One region of the Acidovorax sp. LjRoot117 genome, then DNA from elsewhere that is predicted to be linked to it. Evidence: predicted binding sites of a transcription regulator. Region 1 holds the regulator's gene; the other holds the start of a gene.

Region 1 (5,510 bases):
GTCCACGATGGCGCCGCTTGCACCTGCATGGTTCAGGAGGATCTCGACCCGCGGCCACACGGCGGCATTCGCTATCTTTTCAATAGCTAATGGCGCTTTCTCAGCGTGCGCCAGAGGCCAATCCTGCACCAGGCGGACCCGGCCCTCCTCCACCCACCCCAGCGGCCCGGCGTCGCCGGAGCTGAATGCATGGACGCGGTACGGATGCACCTTCTGCACATGGCGCGCGCCATGCACCTCACCCGCCGCCACCGACACCACGCCCTGCGCGCCCTGCGTGGTGGCCACGGCCACCGCGTCCAGCAGGTTCTGCGGGCCATCGGGGGTGAGCGCGCTGGCCGGGCGCATGGCGCACGTCAGCACCACGGGCTTGGACCGCGCATCCAGAACCAGGCTCAGAAACCACGCGGTTTCCTCCAGCGTGTCGGTACCGTGGGTGATGACCACGCCCTGCACGGCGGCGTCCTGCAACAGCTGCGCGCAGCGCACGGCCAGCGCCTGCCACACCGACATGTCCATGTCCTTGCTGTCGAGCTGGGCCACCTGCTCGGCCTGCAGGGTGGCGCCGCCGGCTGCCAGGGTCAGCCCCGGCACGGCGGCCAGCAGCTGCTCAACGCCCACCTGGGCGGCCGTGTAGCCGATGTTGTCGCCGGCCTGGGCCGAGGTGCCCGCGATGGTTCCACCTGTGCCCAAAACCACAATTTTTTGCCCACTCACTTGCGTACTCCGAAAAACTGGTGAAAAATACAGTTACTGGATTAAAAAACAGTTGTTCGCCACTGTAGCGTCTCCACCGGAAACCACCATGCTCGACAACCCGAAACTGACCGCCCGCCAGCAGCAGATCCTGGACCTCATCCAGACCGCCATCGCCCGTACCGGCGCGCCCCCCACCCGCGCAGAAATCGCGGCCGAGCTGGGCTTCAAGTCGGCCAACGCCGCCGAAGAGCACCTGCAAGCGCTGGCCCGCAAAGGCGTGATCGAGCTGGTCAGCGGCACATCCCGCGGAATCCGTCTGCGCAGCGACACGGTGCGCTCCATCAATGCAGCACGCGGCAGCCAGTTCAGCCTGCCCATCCCGGGCCTGTCTCAGCTGGTGCTGCCGCTCATCGGCCGCGTGGCGGCGGGCTCGCCGATTCTCGCGCAAGAACATGTCGACCAGACCTACAGCGTGGAAAACAGCCTGTTCCAGCACAAGCCCGACTACCTGCTCAAGGTGCGCGGCATGTCCATGCGCGACGCCGGCATCATGGACGGCGACCTGCTGGCCGTGCAGTCCACCCGTGAGGCACGCAACGGCCAGATCATCGTGGCCCGCCTGGGCGAGGACGTCACCGTCAAGCGCCTGCGCCGCACGGCCACCGCCATCGAGCTGCTGCCTGAGAACCCCGACTACCCCGTCATCGTGGTCCAGCCTGGCGAGCCCTTTGAAATCGAAGGCCTGGCCGTCGGCTTGATCCGCAACACCATGCTCATGTAGAGCCCCCTGCCTGGCCGCGCCGCAGGTGGCGGGCGTTTGGTGTACCGGCACAACGTCGGTACGCCAGCCCTGCGGTGCCGGTTGTCATTGCAATCCTGCCTATGTCCAACCCCCGACTTTCGGAGTTTTCACATGGGAATTGCCTTGTCCACCCTGTCCGCCGCCTTGCCCCATTCGCTGCAGAAGCTGTCGCGCTGGCTGCACAACCTCGTCCGCCTGGACGAAGCCCCACGCGCTGGCGCCCCGGCTTCATCACCACCTGCCAGCGCCAACCCGCCGGGCGAGCATGGCACGCCGGGCCATGGCGGGCCTGCCGGCGACCAGCGCAGCGCTGGGTCGCCCCGCCTGCGCCCTTTGCGGGGCAACTGGCCCTTCACCGTCCAGCCGGCTCCACCCGAGCCCAAAGCATCCGCCGCCCGCACCTCCGTGGCGGCCAACCGGTCGTTTCTGTCTGCACCCTGCGGCAGCAGCCGTGATGCATTCATGGCGTCCATCGCATCCAGCGCGCTGCCCCCACGGCCCGTGCCGGCCGTGCGCAAGGTATCCCACGCCAGCGGCCGCCTGGTGATCGCAGGCCGCATGGCCGACGTGTGTGCAGAACTCGACCGCATGGCTGCGTGCGAGGCGCTCCAAGCGTAGAAAGATCATCGCTGCCCAGGCCGGCGGGTGGCGGCTGGCGGCCGGCGCGCCGGTGCTGCACCGGCCTTGGGCTTGCAACCCGCACAGGGTGCTGCAAACAGTGCCGTCGCGACGCGGCGTGCTGTGAGCACTGGCACCAAAAAACGCTGACAACACCTGCTTCGTGGCCACGGTCGGCTCTGCTGCACTCGCCAGACTTGCGCAGCCCATCCACTCCGTGCGGCTGCGGCAGCCGCCGCGACAATCCGTCACCAAAAGCTGGCGTTTTGGGCCGCCCGAAGACCTGCCAGTGCAGTGCGGCGCTGCGTGCCAAGGCACAATGTCGGGATGAACATCGTGATTCTCGACGACTACCAGGATGCAGTGCGCAAGCTCCATTGCGCCTCTCGGCTCGACGCATACACAGCCAAGGTCTACACCAACACCGTCAAGGGGCTGGGCCAACTTTCCGTCAGACTCAAGGATGCAGACATCATCGTCCTGGTCCGCGAGCGCACGCAGATCACGCGGCAGTTGGTGGAAAAGCTCCCCCGGCTCAAGCTGATTGCGCAGACCGGCAAGGTCGGCAGCCACGTGGACGTGGCCGCCTGCACCGAACGCGGCATCGCCGTGGCAGAGGGCATCGGCTCGCCGGTGGCTCCTGCAGAACTGACATGGTCGCTGGTGATGGCCGCCATGCGCAGGCTGCCGCAGTACATCTCCAACCTCAAGCACGGCGCCTGGCAGCAGTCGGGCCTCAAAGCGGCCTCCATGCCGCCCAACTTCGGGCTGGGCAATGTGCTGCGCGGCAAGACGCTCGGTGTCTGGGGCTACGGCCGCATCGGCCAGCTGGTGGCGGGCTATGGGCGCGCTTTCGGCATGAACGTCCGCATCTGGGGCCGCGAAGCGTCGCGTGCGCAGGCCCTGACGGACGGCTACCAGGCAGCCACCACGCGGGAAGAATTCTTCGCGCAGTGCGATGTGATCTCGCTGCACCTGCGCCTGAACGATGAGACACGCGGCATCGTTTCGCTGGAAGACCTGTCCTGCATGAAGCCCACAGCCCTGCTGGTCAACACCTCCCGCGCGGAGCTGATCGAGCCTGATGCCCTGATTGCCGCACTCAACCGCGGCCGCCCTGGCATGGCAGCGGTCGACGTTTTCGAAAGCGAGCCCATATTGCAAGGCCATGCCCTGCTGCGGCTCGAGAACTGCATCTGCACGCCGCACATCGGTTATGTGGAGCAGGACAGCTACGAGCTGTACTTCGGCGCTGCGTTCGACAACGTGGTGAATTTCATCAAGGGCACGCCCACCAATATCGTGAATCCCGGATCGCTGCAGGTGCGCCGCTGAGGCTTTGGTGCGCGCCCTGTTCGGTAGACGGGTGACCAGGGTCGCACCCAGGCGGCCTCTGACCGGCCCCACACTGAATCTCCAGCCTTGACCGGTCGCGGTGCAAGCCCGCATACCGGGATCATCACCGGGCCTGCATTGCGCCGCCAGGCATCGGGCATCGATCAGTGCCGCACACGGACACACCACCCATAAAAAAGGCTTCCATGAAGGAAGCCTTTTTTGCGCCTGCCGGTGCAGCACTGAATGCTGCACCAGACAGAGAAGGGAAGCCGCTCTGAATTACAGAGGCGTCTTCTTGCCGTCCTTGTAGTTGTACAAGGTGATGGCGGGGTTCTTCATTTCGCCATTGGGTTCGAAGGCGATCGTGGAGGTCACGCCCTTGAAGTTGGACTTGAGCAGCTCGGGGGTGTAGACCTTGGGGTCGACCGAGTTGGCACGCTTCATGGCGTCCACGATCAGGTACGTGGCGTCGTAGGTGTAGGGGCTGTACACCTGGAACTGGTTGGGGAACTTGGCATCGTACTTGGCCTTCCAGGCGGTACCGCCAGGCATCTTGGCCAGCGAAGAGCCGCCTTCAGCGCAGATCACGTTGGCCAGGGTCTTGGCACCGGCAGCCAGCTTGGCGATTTCCGACGTGCAGACGCCGTCACCACCGAAGTACTTCACGTTGCCCATGCCCAACTGTTCCAGCTGACGCAGCATGGGGCCGGCTTGTGGGTCCATGCCGCCGAAGAAGATGGCGTCAGGGTTCTTGGCCTTGATGGCGGTCAGGATCGCCATGAAGTCGGTGGCCTTGTCGGTCGTGAACTGCTCGTCCACCACCTTCATGCCCTTGGCGGCTGCGGTCTTCTTGAACACGTCTGCCACGCCTTGGCCGTAAGCGGTACGGTCATCGATGATGGCGACGGTCTTGAGCTTCAGGGTGTCCACAGCGTAGAACGCCAGGCCAGCGCCCAGGGCGTTGTCGTTGGCGATGATGCGGAACGTGGTCTTGTAGCCAGGCTTGGTCAGGTTGGGGTTGGTGGCAGCACCGGTCACGTGCGGGATACCGCAGTCGTTGTAAACCTTGGAAGCGGGGATGGTGGTACCGGAGTTGAGGTGGCCCACAACGCCTGCGACCTTGGAGTCGCACAGCTTTTGTGCGGCAGCGGTGCCTTGCTTGGGGTCAGCAGCATCGTCTTCGGCCTGCAGCTCGAACTTGATCTTCTTGCCACCGATGGTGATGCCTTGAGTGTTCAGCTCTTCAATGGCCATGCGGGCGCCATTTTCGTTGTCCTTGCCGTAGTGGGCTTGGGCGCCGGAAACCGGAGCCACGTGGCCGATCTTGACCACCTGCTCTTGTGCAGAGGCCACACCAGCAGCAGCCGCGATAGCAGCAACCACGGTCAGTTTCAACTTCAATTGCATATCAATCTCCAGTAAAGATAAACGCTGAGAATGTTCTTGTGTCTCAACGCAGGGGAACATATCGCAATTTACGGGCCAGATCATTAGGGAACACGATTAAATGTGGGGGAAACCACAGGGGAATACCCTGTTAACCCTTGGGCGCCACAGGCGTGCCACTCGCCAACTCATCGGCCACGGCCTCGTACACCGCGTGGCGGACCACCGATTCGATCTCTTCGCGCAGCCGCGGCAGCACCGATCTTGTCTGCTCTTGCACCACTGTGGCGATCGCTTCGCGCAGACGTTGATCCAGCACAACGTCGACACGCTGCATCACGCGGTGCACCATGTATTCCTCGAAGCCATCGGGCAGCGCGCGGGCCACAGCGGGTGGCGCCACCATGGCGCGGGGCACACTGGCAGGCGGCGGCGCGGGCGCATCGACCGCGGGCAGCCGCCGGGTGAGTACACCCGCGCTGGCAGCCGCTGCCAGCGGGCTTGCCGCGGTGTTCGCATTGGCTGATGCCACTGGCGCAGACGCGGTCGCTGACGCTGACGCTGACACACCTGCAGACCCGGAGGCCGCTGCTGGAGCGGGGATCGATGCCGGCACGGGTGCCGGTGCCGGTGCAGGCCGCTGGGTCATCACCGCGGGCGGTTGCGC
Region 2 (5,510 bases), on a different contig from region 1:
GCCAGGGTCTGCATCACGTAGGGCACGCTCATCAGCGCGCCCGGTGCTGACGGCTCGGCGCGCGGGCGGGCTGCGCGGTGCGGGGGCAGGGCACGCGCTGCGGGGGCAGGCCGTGCCAGCAGGTCCTGCACGCCCAGGCGCACGCTGCCCACGGCCGAGGTGCCCTCGGGCGTCCAGGCGGCGGTGCCCGGGTCGTCGATCAGCTGCACCAGTTGCGCGCCCGGCGGCACGTGGGGTCCAAAACCTTCCACGTGGTACGTGAAGGCCGCAGCACCGAGCGCAAACACCAGATCGTGCCCGCCCAGCAGCGCCACGATCTTCTCGCGCATGGCGGGCAGCACGCCTGCAAACAGGCGGTGGTCTTGCGGAAAGCCACAGCGGCCGGACATGGGTGCGATCCACACGGCGGCGTTGTGCCGCTCGGCCAGGGCCAGCACATCGTCCCAGGCGCGGTCGCGGTCCACGGCGGCGCCGACCACGAAGACCGGGCGCTGCGCGGCGTCGAGTGCGTCGCCGATGGCCTGCAGCACGCGCGGCTCGGGGCGCGTCTCGGTGCTCACGGTGCGCGCCTGCAGCGGCTCGCAGGGCTTGTCCCAGTCGTCCGCAGGAATGGACACCAGCACCGGCCCGCGCGGCTGCTGCATCGCGATGTAGTAGGCCCGCGCGATGGCCAAGGGCACGTCTTCGGCACGGGCAGGCTCGATGCTCCACTTCACATAGGGCTTGGGCAGCTCGGTGGCCTGGCCCGAAAAGAGGAACGGGTCGAACGGCAGGATGGACCGCGCCTGCTGCCCGGCTGTGATGACCATGGGCGTGCGGTTCTTGTGCGCCGTGAAGATGTTGCCCATGGCGTGGCCCACGCCAGCGGCGGAGTGCAGGTTCACGAAGGCCGCGTTGTGCGTGGCCTGGGCATAACCGTCGGCCATGCCCACCACCACCGATTCCTGCAGGCCCAGGATGTAGCGGAAGTCCGCAGGGAAGTCGAGGAACAGAGGCAGCTCGGTCGAGCCCGGGTTGCCGAAGATGGTGTCGATGCGAAGGCCGCGCAGCAGGTCGAGCACGGCCTCGCGCACGGTGGGGAGCAAGTTTTCTGAAGGCATCCCCCGATCTTCGGCGTGCATTGTTCATCCATCAATACAATGAAGTGACTAAGCGGTATTCATCCAATGCATATCAAGGACATCGACCTCAACCTGCTGCGCCTGTTCGATGCCGTCTACCGCACGCGCAACGTCAGCCGCGCCGCCGAGCTGCTGGACCTGACGCAGCCTGCGGCCAGCCAGGCGCTGACACGCCTGCGCCTGCTGATCAAGGACCCGCTGTTCGTGCGCGCAGGCGGCGGCGTGGAGCCCACGCCCAAGGCCGACCGGCTGGCCGATGCGGTGCGCAGCGCGCTGGGCCTGCTGGAGGAAGCCCTCAACGAGTCCGCGCTGTTCAACCCCCACGAATCGCGCAAGGTGTTCCGCATCCACATGAGCGACATCGGCGAGGGCCGCTTTCTGCCGGACCTGATGGTGGCGCTGCGGCGGGAGGCTCCCGGTGTGCGGCTGGAGACGCTGCCCGTGCCACGCAGCGAGATCGCGCAGCGGCTGGACAGCGGCCGCATCGACTTTGCGTTTGGCTTCTTGCCCACGGTGAAGGACACGCAGCGCGTGCAGCTCATCAAGGACCGCTACGTGGTGCTGCTGCGCGCGGGCCACCCCTTTGCGGCACGCAGGCGCAGCGGGCCGGCCTTGCTCAAGGATTTGCGGCAACTGGAGTTCGTGGGCGTGCGCACGCATTCGGACACGCTGCGCATCCTGGAGATGCTGCAGCTGCAAGACCGGCTGCGGCTGACCACCGAGCACTTCATGGTGCTGCCTGCCATCGTGCGGGCGACCGACCTTGCGGTGGTCATGCCGCGCAACATCGCGCGCACCTTTGCTGCCGACGGCGGCTACGCCCTCATCGAGCCGCCCTTCCCCCTGCGCGACTTCACCGTGTCGCTGCATTGGAGCCGCCGGTTCGAAAGCGACCCTGGCAACCAGTGGCTGCGCGGACAGATCGAGACCCTCTTCAGGGAATAGGGTGGCAGGGCGATCCGGTGGCCGATGGTTTTGCGGGCCTTGAGTGCCTGGGCACATCACTGCGTGCAGGGTGCTTCGAATAACTGTATATTTGTACAGTCATGACGCAGAAACCCGACTTCGACCCCGACCTGCCCGAGGGACCGGTGGAGGTGCGCGTCCCCATCCAGGCCATTCGCGGCCGGGGTGCCGCCACCGCCATGCCGCACCGGTTCACGCGCGATGTGCGGGAGGTGGCGGACGATGGCTGGGGGCCTATCGGCGAGAGCGGCGAAGGGTGGGGAGACGACGGGGAGGGCGGCGCATCGGCACCCTCCACCACCGTGCACCTGGAGACCGCGCGCAGCGCCATCTGCGCCAACGACTCGCCCGACATATTTTTCGAGTTGTCGGTGAACCCCTACCGGGGCTGCGAGCATGGCTGCATCTACTGCTACGCGCGGCCCACGCACAGCTACCTCAACTTTTCGCCCGGCCTCGATTTCGAGACCCAGATCGTGGCCAAGCAGAACATCGCCGAGGTGCTGCGCCACGAGCTGGCGCAGCCGCGCTACGTGCCGCGCCTGCTCAACATCGGCTCGGCCACCGACTGCTACCAGCCTGTGGAGCGCGAGCTCAAGCTCACCCGCAGCCTGATCGAAGTCATGCGGGATGCGCGCCACCCGTTCTCGCTGATCACCAAGTCGAGTGGTGTGGAGCGTGACCTGGACCTGCTCGCGCCGCTGGCCGCGCAGCAGCTCACGGCCGTGTACGTGACCATCACCACGCTGGACCCCGTGCTGGCCCGCCGCATGGAGCCCCGCGCTGCCGCGCCCCACCGACGCCTGCGCACCCTGCGCACGCTGGCCGAGGCCGGCATCCCGGTGGGCGTGAGCGTGGCCCCGCAGATCCCGTTCATCACCGAGGACATGGAGCAGGTGCTGGAAGCCGCGCGCGATGCCGGCGCGCAGAGCGCGTTCTACACGGTGCTGCGCCTGCCCTGGGAGCTTGACGCCGTCTTTCGGGAGTGGCTGGAAGTGCATTACCCGCAGCGCGCGGCGCGGGTGATGGCGCGTGTGCAGGACCTGCACAGCATCGACCCCACCCAGCGCAGTGCGGGCAAGAGCTACGACAGCAACTTTGCGACCCGCATGAAGGGCAGCGGGCTCTGGGCGGATTTGTTGCGCCAGCGTTTTGCGGGCGCGTGCCGGCGGCTGGGGCTCAACCGCGCACGGGTCGAGCTGGACCTGTCGCAGTTCAGGCCTGGACTGGCGCGGGGGCAGGGCAGTCTGTTCTGAGGCTGCGCATGCACGGCCACGGGATGCGGGCCGAGTTTGCGGTGCGGGTGGATGCGGTTCGCCCTCTGCCCGGCTCGAACCGCCAAGGGGGTGGCGAAAAAATGTGCCGATGGCACGATGCAGTGCTACAGGGCCCACGTTGTGTTGCACGGCTGCCCGCGCCCCGTGTGCCGCGCGCCGCGCGCCGTTCCCGTGTCCCGTGTCCCGTGTCCCTGTCCCTGTCCCTGTCCCTGTCCCTGTCCCTGTCCCGTGTGGGCGCCAAGACCTCAGGGCAGCGCCCGCACGGCGTTGGGCTGGCTACGCAACCACCCACACCTTGCGGACGGTTTGCACGGTGCGCCACGTCCCGGTGTAGCCCGGCTTCATGATGAAACAGTCCCCTGCCCGGAACGTGATCGGTGCGTAGCCGTCTTCGGTGATTTCTGCCTCGCCGGAGAGGATGTAGCAGAACTCCCAGGTCTCGCCCTTGATGGAGCGGTTGGTGCCGGGCGTGGACTCGAACACACCGGCGCGCACGGTGCCTTCCTTGGCGCTGTCCACATCCCAGTTGCGCACGACGATGTCCCCGTCGATCACGCGGTCAGTCGGCGGGCGGTACTCACGGGGCTCGCCCAGGTCGTGCAAGTTGAAGGTGACGAGATGGCGTGTCATGGGAAGACCTTTGTTTTGAGGGGTAGAGGCTGGTGACAAGGGGCGCAGGGGCAGTGGCTGGGATGCCTGTGCAGCTGCTTCAGCGGGTGCCATCCCATGAAAGCTCGGTCGGCATCAACAACCGGGCGGCTGGCTGCTGGGCATGGACGCGGTCGGTAGTGGTCTGGATTTGTGGGGTGGTGGGGGAATCCGCTTCGGTCTGCATGGTTGATCTGCCAGGGACGGCCGGGGGCGCTGGTAGTGCGGGTGGCGCGGGTAGCGCGGGTAGCGCTCGTGGCACTGGCGGGGCGCCTGGCTCAAGACTCTGTGGTCAGGCGGCTGTGCGTGGCAAACCTCCCGATCGCGTAGTGCTCCAGCGGGATGCTGGTCGTGCCGGTGGCCATCAGCTCGGCCATGGTTTCACCCACTCCGGGGCTGATGGCGAAGCCTTCCCCGTTGAAGCCGAACGCATAGTGCAGCCCCGGCACCTTGGCGCTCTGGCCCATCACGGGCTGCCAGTCCGGGGTGTACCCCTCGATGCCGCTCCACACGCGGATCAGCTGCACGTTGCCGAAGGCCGGCACGAAACGTCGCAGCTCGCGCATCTGGCGCAGCACGTTGTCAGGCTGGACGTAGGCGCGCACGTGGTCGGCGTGCGCCGGGCCCTTGAGTCCACCGCCGAAGACAATGTTGCCGCGCGCGATCTGGCGAAAGTACAGCCCCTCATGCTCCACGGGTGACGACAGCCCGATGGACGGCCCGAGGGCATACGGCAGCGGCTCGGTCACGCCCATCTGGGGGCCCCGGGCCTCCAGCGGCACACGTTCGCCAAACTGCTCGGCCATATGGTGGGACCAGGCCCCGCAGGCAACCAGCATCTGCGGTGCATGAAAGCGCCTGCCGTCGGCCGTGTGGGCTGTGAAGCCGCGGCCATCGTGCTCCACCTGCAGGACTTCGGCGTGCTCGATGATCTGCGCCCCTGCGCGCTTCGCCGCCCGGCCAAACGCCGGTCCGGCAATGCGGGGGTTGGCGTGGCCATCTTGCGGGGAGTACGAGCCCGCCACGACCCCTGGCGCAAAGATGCCCCAGCGCCGATGCAATTGCGCCGCGGTGTACAGCTCAAGATCCAGCCCCAGCGGCTTTGCATCGTGCGCGTGCTTTTCCAGTGCGGCGGCCTGCTTTTCGGTGTAGCACACCCGCAGGTGGCCGTAGGGCACGAATTCGGCGTCCTCGCCCAGCAGTTCGCGGATGCGGCCCCACACGGCACGGGCGCGGTTGGCCAGCGGCATCTGGTGCAGCTCGCGCCCCTGGCGGCGCACATTGCCAAAGTTGGTGCCGCTGGCCTGCCGGCCTACCAGTTCACGCTCCAACAGCGTCACCGACAGGCCGTGCTGGCGCAGGAAGAAAGCAGTGGTGGCGCCCATCAGGCCCCCACCCAGCACCAGCACGTCGGCCCCGTGGGTCGTGGTGGGGGGCGCGGTCATGGCTGCACCTCGCGCGTGTTCATCATCAGGGGTTTGACCGGGGCTTGCGAGCG

What was found. Region 1 encodes LexA, which represses DNA repair genes until DNA is damaged. Its sites were predicted from a motif close to ACTGTATNNNNATACAGT; they were not measured.
Region 2: a site for LexA is predicted at 2,149-2,166, ahead of ACSQ3D_RS16005 (PA0069 family radical SAM protein). Genes of this name have one in related genera too.

Annotation. Positions count from the first base shown of each region.
Region 1 covers NZ_CAXUPO020000018.1:70,006-75,515, reverse strand. The annotation lists gene ACSQ3D_RS27020 (asparaginase) at 1-693, opposite strand, end outside; gene lexA (transcriptional repressor LexA) at 806-1,480, shown strand; gene ACSQ3D_RS27010 (hypothetical protein) at 1,613-2,119, shown strand; gene ACSQ3D_RS27005 (D-2-hydroxyacid dehydrogenase family protein) at 2,447-3,454, shown strand; gene ACSQ3D_RS27000 (branched-chain amino acid ABC transporter substrate-binding protein) at 3,737-4,864, opposite strand; gene ACSQ3D_RS26995 (hypothetical protein) at 4,995-5,510, opposite strand, start outside.
Region 2 covers NZ_CAXUPO020000005.1:184,941-190,450, reverse strand. The annotation lists gene mdlC (benzoylformate decarboxylase) at 1-1,100, opposite strand, end outside; gene ACSQ3D_RS16010 (LysR family transcriptional regulator) at 1,167-2,066, shown strand; gene ACSQ3D_RS16005 (PA0069 family radical SAM protein) at 2,168-3,343, shown strand; gene ACSQ3D_RS16000 (cupin domain-containing protein) at 3,641-3,994, opposite strand; gene ACSQ3D_RS15995 (NAD(P)/FAD-dependent oxidoreductase) at 4,291-5,457, opposite strand; gene ACSQ3D_RS15990 (FAD-dependent oxidoreductase) at 5,454-5,510, opposite strand, start outside.